3 regions of the Brasilonema sennae CENA114 genome follow, and region 2 is predicted to be linked to each of the others. Evidence: riboswitches for the same ligand, from Rfam matches in the RefSeq annotation. Region 2 holds a riboswitch; each other region holds the start of a gene.

Region 1 (3,283 bases), 140 kb from region 2:
TTGAAGTTACAGTTGATCTGGCCTCTAAAGCTTGTTTTCGTACCTTTGTGTTTCTACAGTGTTTTGTTACTCGCTCCTGAAGGCAGTTTACCTTACATATATTTTGACTTCTAAGGGAACAGGGAAAGAGTGTTTCTTTTACTTGTAGCACTGATGCACTGACCGTGGGATGCTTTGATCTGATTGTTAATAAACAGATAATTTTAGGTTTATATTTTCTTTGGTAGATAACACATTCTAAAAGTTATCGTTATGTTTCTATGAATAACTTTACTTTTGTTAAAGAAAATATAATATGTAACAAAGTATTAAATAAGCACTTCAGTTTAAGTGAATTGATCTAAATTTATAAATGACAGGTAAATCACTGACTTACCTGATAAATAAGACTCAAAAAGTTTATCGCACTTATAACAACAATGACCACAACAATACAACGTCGCGAAAGCGGTAACGTATGGGAGCGGTTCTGCCAGTGGATCACCTCCACGGAAAATCGCGTATATGTAGGTTGGTTCGGTGTACTGATGGTTCCCACCCTCCTCTCCGCTACCATCTGTTTCATCATCGCTTTTATCGCAGCACCTCCCGTTGACATCGACGGAATCCGTGAGCCAGTTGCAGGTTCCTTAATCTATGGAAACAACATCATCTCTGGTGCTGTTGTTCCTTCCTCCAACGCCATCGGCTTGCACTTCTACCCCATCTGGGAAGCAGCTTCCTTAGATGAGTGGTTGTACAACGGTGGTCCATACCAGCTCGTCGCATTCCACTTCCTTATTGGCATATTCTGCTGGTTAGGTCGTCAGTGGGAGTTATCCTACCGCTTAGGTATGCGTCCCTGGATTTGCGTAGCTTACTCTGCACCTGTTGCAGCAGCAACCTCCGTATTCCTGATTTACCCCCTCGGACAAGGTTCCTTCTCTGATGGTATGCCTCTGGGTATTGCTGGAACCTTCAACTTCATGTTGGTGTTCCAAGCAGAGCACAACATCTTGATGCACCCCTTCCACATGCTCGGCGTTGCAGGTGTCTTCGGTGGTTCACTGTTCAGTGCAATGCACGGTTCTTTGGTCACCTCCTCCTTGGTTCGTGAAACAACCGAAACCGAATCTCAGAACTACGGTTACGTCTTCGGTCAAGAAGAAGAAACCTACAACATCGTTGCTGCTCACGGCTACTTTGGTCGCTTAATCTTCCAATACGCTTCCTTTAACAACAGCCGCAGCTTGCACTTCTTCCTGGCTGCATGGCCTGTCATCGGTATCTGGTTTACCGCCCTGGGCATCAGTACAATGGCATTCAACCTCAACGGTTTCAACTTCAACCAATCGTTGATTGATTCTCAAGGTCGTGTGATTGGTTCTTGGGCAGATGTGCTCAACCGCGCTAACTTGGGTATGGAAGTAATGCACGAGCGTAACGCTCACAACTTCCCCCTCGACTTAGCTAGCACAGAAGTTGCTCCAGTAGCACTTTCTGCTCCTGCGATCAACGGCTAATTCTTAATAGCCTAAGGACGCGATGTCTCGCGTCCTCTACAAGTGAAAAGCGCCCTTCTCGAATAAGAGGGGCGCTTTTTCATTTGATTAATAGATGGGAGTCAAAAATGGATGCAGCGCATGCTCACAATTTGCAGCTCGATAATTGTGGTGACATCGAAAAAGTCAAAGCTACTGATAAATAAGGGTTTTCGCCTATCGCTGTATTTGCAATATAACAACAAGCTAAATGCAACAATTCTTATTTGCATTGATATATTGAGCATGGTAAATTACAGCAAATCCTAGGTTCTGATGGGGTTCAGCCATCAGAGGTAACGGGGAAAGTATGCCTGCGCCACGCCGTAGGCGAACGGTGAAAATCCGACACTGTCCCGCAGCTGTGATGAGACTCAAAATTTTTGTCTCTAAGTCAGAATGCCCGCCTGAGGTAAGAAACATAAAATCGTCTGCGAGGTACAGATGCTAAATATTCTTTTTAATTGCCGTTGTGCGGTAAAAGTCGTTGTGTCTAGTATGAGTGCAATGACGACTTTGATATTGTGGAACTATGCTGTGTGTGCTGGAGAAATTGCACAACCAGAAAAAATAGCACAAAGCATAAGTCCGCCAACAAATGAACAAGAACCCCCTATTGAAATTACAGTCACAGGTAAAGTGTTGAATCAGCCTGTTTTCTCTCCCTTTCGTCGAGAGGGGACAGTGAAAGATTCTACCCGTCCAGTCTACGTCATTACAGGTGAAGAAATGGAAGCGCAGGGTGCGCGAACCGTCAGAGAAGCGCTACGATTTCTCCCCGGAATCTTACCTGATGGAACAGTAGGGACAGAAGTGAACGCATTAAGCGGTCAATTTATCCGGGGTTCTAACTCCGAACAAGTATTGATTTTACTAGATGGGAGACCGATTAATAATCTTGGTGGCGGTGGTTTTGACCTTTCAGAAATCACCACAAACAACATTGAACGAGTAGAAGTTTTACCTGGAGGAGGTTCCACCCTATACGGTTCCGATGCGGTGGGTGGAGTGATTAACATTATTACTCGTCGTCCGACAGAGAAAGTGACAACACAAGCGGGAGTGACTCTGGGTGCGTACGGACTCAATGAACAGACTATCCAGAATAGCGGGAAAATAGGTGATATTTCTTGGGTTGTGGGATATAACCGCACCGAAGCAGATAACAATTATCCTTTTTCCATCCCAGAAGCCAACTTTGAAGGAACCAGGAAAAACAATGACACTCTCTACAACAACTTTAATGTTAAGTTGGAGGCGAATTTAGGAAAACGCAATACTCTTACTGTCTCAAGCCTATACTTAAACAAAAATCAAGGAGTTCCAGGAGGAGTCCCCATACCCGAACCTCAGTTTGGACAAGGTTATTTTAACTCCTTGACTGACAACAATCGCAAATACACAGACCAAGTTCTCACCGATTTAACCTGGAACTCAAAACTAGGAGGAGGAAACGATTCCCTAATCACAGCAAGAGTTTACGCCGATTTTCTCAATACTCGTTTTGAGAATCGTAGTGGGACACTTTCATCCCAGCGACGATTTGATAACGAGCAAACCTCTTACGGAATTCAAACACAACACAGTTGGAAATTTGCGAAAAATCAAACCTTAGTCTACGGTTTTGATTACCGCAACACTTCAGCACGTAACAGCACCTTCAACTATTCCACTGAACAACAAACCCTCAGCTACGACGATAGCCTTGATCAAGGAGCGCTTTTTGCCAGATATGAAATCAACTTTACTCCTAGCTTCAGTGT
Region 2 (3,283 bases):
GCGCTAATGCTAGGGCATGATTTTTGGTATCTGTTGCTGAAGACGCACATCCGGTGTTACCAGCGCAAGCAACTAGGGCACTGCGAATATTAGTTGCAGACCAATGCAATCCTAAGTTTTCAATTTTACTTTGTATCTTGGGAATCCACTGTTGAGGAATATCTGATATCAAAAGATTTTGCCAAGGTGTCAGCCTAAGTGTAGCATTAGCATAGGTTTCAGCTATATCCGCTAACCCACGTATTTGTAAAGTATTTAATCTACCAACTGGTACGACAACACCAATGTAGGACAATCCTTTGTGTCGTTGGGGATGGACACCTATGTGTTGGTATTTAGAATAGACATTGCATCCAATATCTCTATATTCCTCCTTAATTTGTGTATGACTGCTTTTCACAGAAAAACGCCGTAGTGGATAGGGAAGATGACGTTCAACTTTTTGAAGAAATCTTTCTATACCTAAGTTGTTCAAAATCTCCCAAAAACGTGGCTGACGTGACTTGCGATGAGGAATTGTGTTTCCAATCTCTAGTGTGAGATGCTGCAAATAGACTTGTGCCAATGCACCTACAACCTCAACACACTCTTCTGGTTTTAGCAGGATGTCTGTATCAATAAATGGTTCAAACAGCGATGTACCCAAGTTCAGTTTGAGCCGGAAGTAAACGTTATTATCAACCATAACCGCAGTCAGGGCGATATCGTTTGATCGTTCGCCAATCGACACAGAACCACCGCCATCAAAAGCAACGCTGAATTTAGGTGAAAGTGGCGCTAGCTCTGGGTGAGTGGTAATGTAGTGATCTAATTTGCTGATGAGAGGTCGAGTATCAATTAATTCGTATAAGTCGATGCCAGACGTGGGACTACCCATGATATTGCGGAGATGATCAACCTCTGGAACGGCTGAAGCTATACCAATATCTTGTAGGACTCTTAAAAATTTAGCCGGAATCTCTGTACGGATTGCACGGATTTGGAGGTTGGCACGATTGGTAATATTAGTGTAACCAGTTCCCAACTCGTCAGCTAAGTCAGCGATGACACGAAACTGCTGACTAGTCAGTATTCCTCCAGGTACACGGATGCGAGATAAAATACCATCTCGCGCGGACGTTTGATAAAAAAGACCAGGACAACCAGACACGCCTACAACTCCTTCCCCGTGCGACGCAGAGAGCAGATAACAACTGTGTGTACAAGACACCCTTGGAGTCAGCATTCTGACTAACCGAATTTGTTGGTTGTTAGGTGTTTTATCAACTACTAAGCACTAGCAAAATCGGATTACAGCTGCGGCACAGTACCGGAATTTCACCGGACTTTCCCGACTCCAAGTGTGTAGTTTAGCATGAGATAATAGCCATACTTCTTTTTGCCAAATCTTCTTGATTCTTCCATTAGTCGCCAGATGCAGAAATGGTTATCGGTAGTGGGTATTGGTGAGGATGGGCTATCGGGATTGAGTGCGATTGCCTATTCTCTCCTTGAACATGCACAAGTGATAGTCGGGGGAAAACGCCATCTCGCCATGTTACCACCAGACGATTCACGAGAAAAACTCATTTGGACTTCCCCCATCAGTCATTCTATAGAAGAAATTCTCCGTCGCCGGGGTCAATCTGTATGCGTTTTGGCAAGTGGCGATCCCATGTGCTTTGGTATCGGTGTCACTCTCTCCCGCCAGATTCCTATTTCTGAGATGACTATCATCCCCGCCCCTTCATCCTTCAGCCTTGCTTGTGCCAGACTAGGATGGTCACTCACCGAAGTAGAGACATTAAGCTTAAACGCTCGTCCTCCTGCTCTCATCCAAGCGGCTATCTACCCAGGAGCACGTCTTCTGATTTTAAGCGAAGGCAAGGAAACCCCAGCAATTGTCGCTGAAATCTTGACAAAACGTGGTTTTAGTGATAGCAAAATTACCGTCCTAGAACATATGGGCGGTTCTCAGGAGAGAATTATCGCAGGCACAGCCGCTTCATGGACGACAACAGAACTAGCTGATTTGAATACGATCGCTGTAGAGTGTATTGCTGATGCTGGAGTTATACCCTTACCTCGGTTAGCAGGACTACCAGATGATGCGTATCATCATGATGGACAGTTGACTAAGCGCGAAGTGCGAGCAATAACACTTTCTGCTTTAGCTCCCACACCGGGACAGTTGTTGTGGGATGTGGGTGCGGGGTGTGGTTCGATTGGTATTGAGTGGATGCGGAGTCATTCTCGGTGTCGGGCGATCGCCATTGAACAAAATTCCACCCGACTACAATATATTGCTGACAACGCCGCCGCCCTTGGTACACCTTATTTACAAATTGTTGCGGGTAAAGCTCCCGCTGCATTGAATGATTTGCCCCAACCCGACGCTATCTTTATTGGCGGTGGTGCAACAACAGAAGGTTTATTCGAGGTGTGTTGGGAAGCTTTGCGTCCGGGAGGGCGTTTTGTTGCTAATGCTGTGACGATTGAAAGTGAGCAGAAGTTGTTGCAATGGCACAATCAGGTAGGCGGGGAGTTGATTCGTGTTGCTGTTCAACGGGCTGCACCTATTGGCGGGTTTTTGGGGTGGAAGCCGATGGTGCCGGTGACGCAGTGGGTGGTGAGGAAGTAGTTGGAAGCGAGTATCTTTTCGAGTTATTTGTCAGGTGGACAGGGCTTGATGTATAAAATTACAGTATATTTGCTCCACAAATATACTGTAATTTTCACTCTATATTTCCTGAAGAGGGATCTGTTGATCTGTAGCCAAGGGATGCTTTAAACTTCGGCTGTGTCTCATATGTGACCTGCCACTGATAAGCTTTGCCGTAAGACCACTTTGTTTGTCATATTACTAAAGTAGATATCTGAGGATGTACATAAACATTAAAGCCAATGCTATATCAGATAATAGTCAAAGTTGAGTCTGAAGCAATTTACCACCAACCATATAAATTAGAGATTGATAACTTTATCCTCGGAGTAATGCTCAGTCCAGATAAGGTGGTAGAGGAGCTAAGCATTGCTCTAAGGGTAAAGAATTATCAGGATTTTTTACCCCAAGTTAGTTCAGATATAGAAAGCCAGATTACTCGGATAGATATGCGAGATTCGCCGCTGTGTTTTTTACTCGTTGATCTCGCGCAACATATTGAAGCTCTTGGTAGCTTTTGGTTTGGAATTAAAAAGATCTATTGGGAGAGTCCAAAAAGAGCTTGGATAGCTGAATCATTTGAGGAGCAGGAGGCTCTTGAATTTTCAACGCATGATTTTCAGCAAGAGTCTCATGAAAATA
Region 3 (3,283 bases), 340 kb from region 2:
CAAACTACCGAGTTCTTGGGCACCAGAGAAGTTGCGTAATTGTCCGCAAGCGATTAATTGCTTGTTACATTCTATTACCCAGAATTGCTGCCATCGTATTTGGGTAGGGTCAAGTTTTGCGCGCAGTACCAACAACCGAATAGACCAGATATCCTCAGATGTTGCACTGCGAAGCGTACACTCAGTTGGCAAGGACACATTGTTCTGTTTCATAGTTTTTCTTGATTAATGTCACGCTTAAGGAATTTATCCACTGGCTTATATAGCGGTTCTCATTTGAATCACATACACCACTACGAATAATGTAGAGCACGTAAATGTAACGTCTCTACAGTTGTGTATTGCACGCAACCGAGAAGCGCTATGTTTCAACTGTATCCACTTGTTTTGGCGTGACAGATCAGTTGCAAAACAAAGCAATTATAAGGAAGGCGATGCTCCAGCAGGGAGCCGCGCAAGGCGCGATCGCTCACAATCAGCCTCTTGCAAAAGTCAAATTTGGTCAAAAAACCACGCAGGACTCGTGGAAAAACGATGACTTTCCCAAGATTGTGATTGACGACATTTGTGGGATAGAAGTATGGTAAGGTATTGTTATAAAGTCGGTTCTAATGGGGGTCAGCCATTAGAGGTAAGGGGGAAAGTCCGGTGTAAATCCGGCGCTGTCCCGCAACTGTAAAGGAGATAAGTATCTCTCAGCCAGGATGCCCGCCGAAGTTAACTTGTTAGTTCTGCACGTCTGCGAGGTACAGATGAACAATCCCATGAATGTTTTTACAAATTTATACAATTTGCCAGCTTCACGTTCTCATAGTGGCACAGATGCATTCAAGATGATGTCTTGCTACAATAGGCACGGATATACGATTAGTTGACGGTAAAAATTACGACTCTAGGTATAGCTCTCATTCGTACTAGTTTTTTCTAGGTGTAAATGTTTAGAGTTGTTCTTGATAGTTAAGAATTTTTTGCAATAGTTTTCACACAGTCAGCAGGGCTGGACTTTGGTGTTGGCAACACTGTGTGAGATTTGCGGTTTGAACTTCCTCCCATACACTTCAAAATCAATGAGCAACAAACAACATACTTTATTTGTTTGCACGACTTGTGCTAGCACCTGGCAAGACGGCAAGCGAGTTGGTGAAAGTGGTGGTCAACAACTACTACAGCAGCTTCAGGAACTTGCGCAAAACTGGGAATTGCGAAATAATTTCCCAATTCAGGGAGTTGAATGCATGAGTGCTTGTAATCGCTCTTGTGTCATTGCCTTTGCTGCCCAAGATAAATTAACCTATTTGTTTGGCGATTTGCCAGTTGACAGTAGCGCCGAAGCCATTCTGCAATGTGCCAGTCAATACTACGCTAAACCCGATGGTTCACTGCCTTGGTCAGAACGACCCCAAGCACTGAAAAAGGGGATTTTGGCAAAGATTCCACCACTTAATTAAGTGGGCGAAATTAAACCTAACTTGTTGTTCATTGAGGACTGATACCAAATCCGGATCTAATACCCCCTTTGTTATTTAGTCCGCGTAGGCGGACTTTGTTTGTGTAGTCAAGCCAGTGCGTTGGGCAGCTTTGCCGACTTGTAAGCGCAAGGCGCACGCTACGCGAACGCGCAGCGTCTCCGCAGGAGTTAGCACCTGGCGCGCGATTTCTAATCGCCTGGGTTAAAAGGGGGTTAGAAAAGCGGATTTCGGTATGACTAAAAGTTCTCAGTTCCCAATCCCTAGAGCGCCGGTACATTAATCCCAAAAACCCGGTTTATTTGAGTTGAGTATACGAGATCTCAAGTTTTTCGACAGAGAGAAACCGGGTTTTTTGCCTCCTTTTTGACTACTGTAGCGGCGCTGTAGTACCCAAATCATTAGTTTTCATTAATAAGATAAACTTATGCAGATTAAAAGTGCAACATTAGGCTATCCCCGTATTGGTAAAAATAGGGAAGTCAAGAAATCACTAGAAGCCTTTTGGAGTGGAAAGATAGCAGCAGAATCGTTGTTACAAACAGTAACAGAAGTTGAAGAAGCTAACTGGAAAACCCAGTTAGATGCAGGAATTGAAAAAATTGGGATTGGAGATACCACACTCTACGATCATGTACTTGACTGGGCGTTTCGTTTTGGTTTAATTCCCGAACCCTTCCAACAGTTTTCCGGCTTAGAACGCTACTTTGCAATGGCACGAGGGAAAGAAGGAATTCCCGCTCTTGAAATGACAAAGTGGTTCGATACTAACTATCACTATCTTGTCCCTGAAATCGCCTCAGAAATCCTGTCAGCAGATTTCAGCGACTTTTTACAAACAGTGCAGCGCGCCCAAAAGATATTAGGTAAAAGGGCAATCCCCATTATACTTAGTCCCTGTACACTCCTGCGCTTAAGCAAACTAGAATCAAATATTGACGAGGCGGTATCAAAGCTAATACCACTTTACATCAACCTACTTACAGAACTGAAAAATCTGGGAGTAGACGAAGTGCAAATGCACGAACCTGCCTTAGTTTTGGGTGATGCCAATTCCTGGAAAAAACACTTTCAAACAGTTTATAACTCACTTGAGTCTGTAGAACTACCCCTACACCTAGTTACTTACTTTGATGACTTAGGGGAAACCTATCCTTGGGTCATAGAATTACCAGTCAGCGCAATTAGTTTGGACTTCACTCGCGGACGAAACTTAGAGTTAATCAAAACTTACGGTTTCCCTGAAGATAAGCGACTGGGATTAGGAATTATAGATGCCAGAAACATTTGGCAAATTCGTCCAGAACAAGTTCTCTCCGTATTGCAAGAGATTGTAGACAATTTACATGTAAAGTCTCTAGATATTCAGCCATCAGCTTCTTTGCAGTTTGTTCCCTACGATGCTAAAGGAGAAAAACAACTGCCATCAGCATTAAGAAATGTTTTAAGTTTTGCAGAACAGAAACTTCAAGAAGTGGTGTTATTGGCTCGAACAATCATAGGAGACAATACCAAAACAGAGCAAGAATTTCTTGAGTCAAGCTGGAGTCAATTCGAGCAGTTTAGTCCAGTAAATCACTCAATTCAAGAAAGAAGAAAAACTCTGAAGATTGATGATTTTCAGCGCTCCTTATCCTATGGATTGCGTCTTGATTCCCAAATTCCTCTTCCTCTGTTCCCGACAACCACAATTGGTTCCTTTCCCCAAACTTCTGAAGTACGTCAACTCCGGGTGCGCTACAAACGGGGCGAGTTGAGTCAGGAAGCGTACCAAGCTGCAATTGATGTTGAAATTGCCAAGAGTATTAAACTACAGG

Evidence for each region. Region 2 has a riboswitch for cobalamin ahead of cobG (precorrin-3B synthase). Riboswitches for the same ligand answer to the same signal wherever they lie in the genome.
Region 1: linked by a shared signal. The riboswitch ahead of DP114_RS21815 (TonB-dependent receptor plug domain-containing protein) and the one ahead of cobG (precorrin-3B synthase) in region 2 are both predicted to bind cobalamin.
Region 3: linked by a shared signal. The riboswitch ahead of DP114_RS19910 (DUF1636 domain-containing protein) and the one ahead of cobG (precorrin-3B synthase) in region 2 are both predicted to bind cobalamin.

What each region holds. Positions count from the first base shown of each region.
Region 1 is NZ_CP030118.1:5,191,840-5,195,122, reverse strand. Features, by position in the region: gene DP114_RS21825 (MBOAT family O-acyltransferase) at 1-114, shown strand, start outside; gene psbA (photosystem II q(b) protein) at 420-1,502, shown strand; cobalamin riboswitch at 1,772-1,945, shown strand; gene DP114_RS21815 (TonB-dependent receptor plug domain-containing protein) at 1,965-3,283, shown strand, end outside.
Region 2 is NZ_CP030118.1:5,054,834-5,058,116, forward strand. Features, by position in the region: gene cobG (precorrin-3B synthase) at 1-1,150, opposite strand, end outside; cobalamin riboswitch at 1,200-1,354, opposite strand; gene cbiE (precorrin-6y C5,15-methyltransferase (decarboxylating) subunit CbiE) at 1,415-2,620, shown strand; gene DP114_RS21215 (hypothetical protein) at 2,884-3,283, shown strand, end outside.
Region 3 is NZ_CP030118.1:4,717,400-4,720,682, forward strand. Features, by position in the region: gene DP114_RS19900 (GNAT family N-acetyltransferase) at 1-213, opposite strand, end outside; gene DP114_RS19905 (hypothetical protein) at 435-587, shown strand; cobalamin riboswitch at 587-730, shown strand; gene DP114_RS19910 (DUF1636 domain-containing protein) at 1,068-1,448, shown strand; gene metE (5-methyltetrahydropteroyltriglutamate--homocysteine S-methyltransferase) at 1,894-3,283, shown strand, end outside.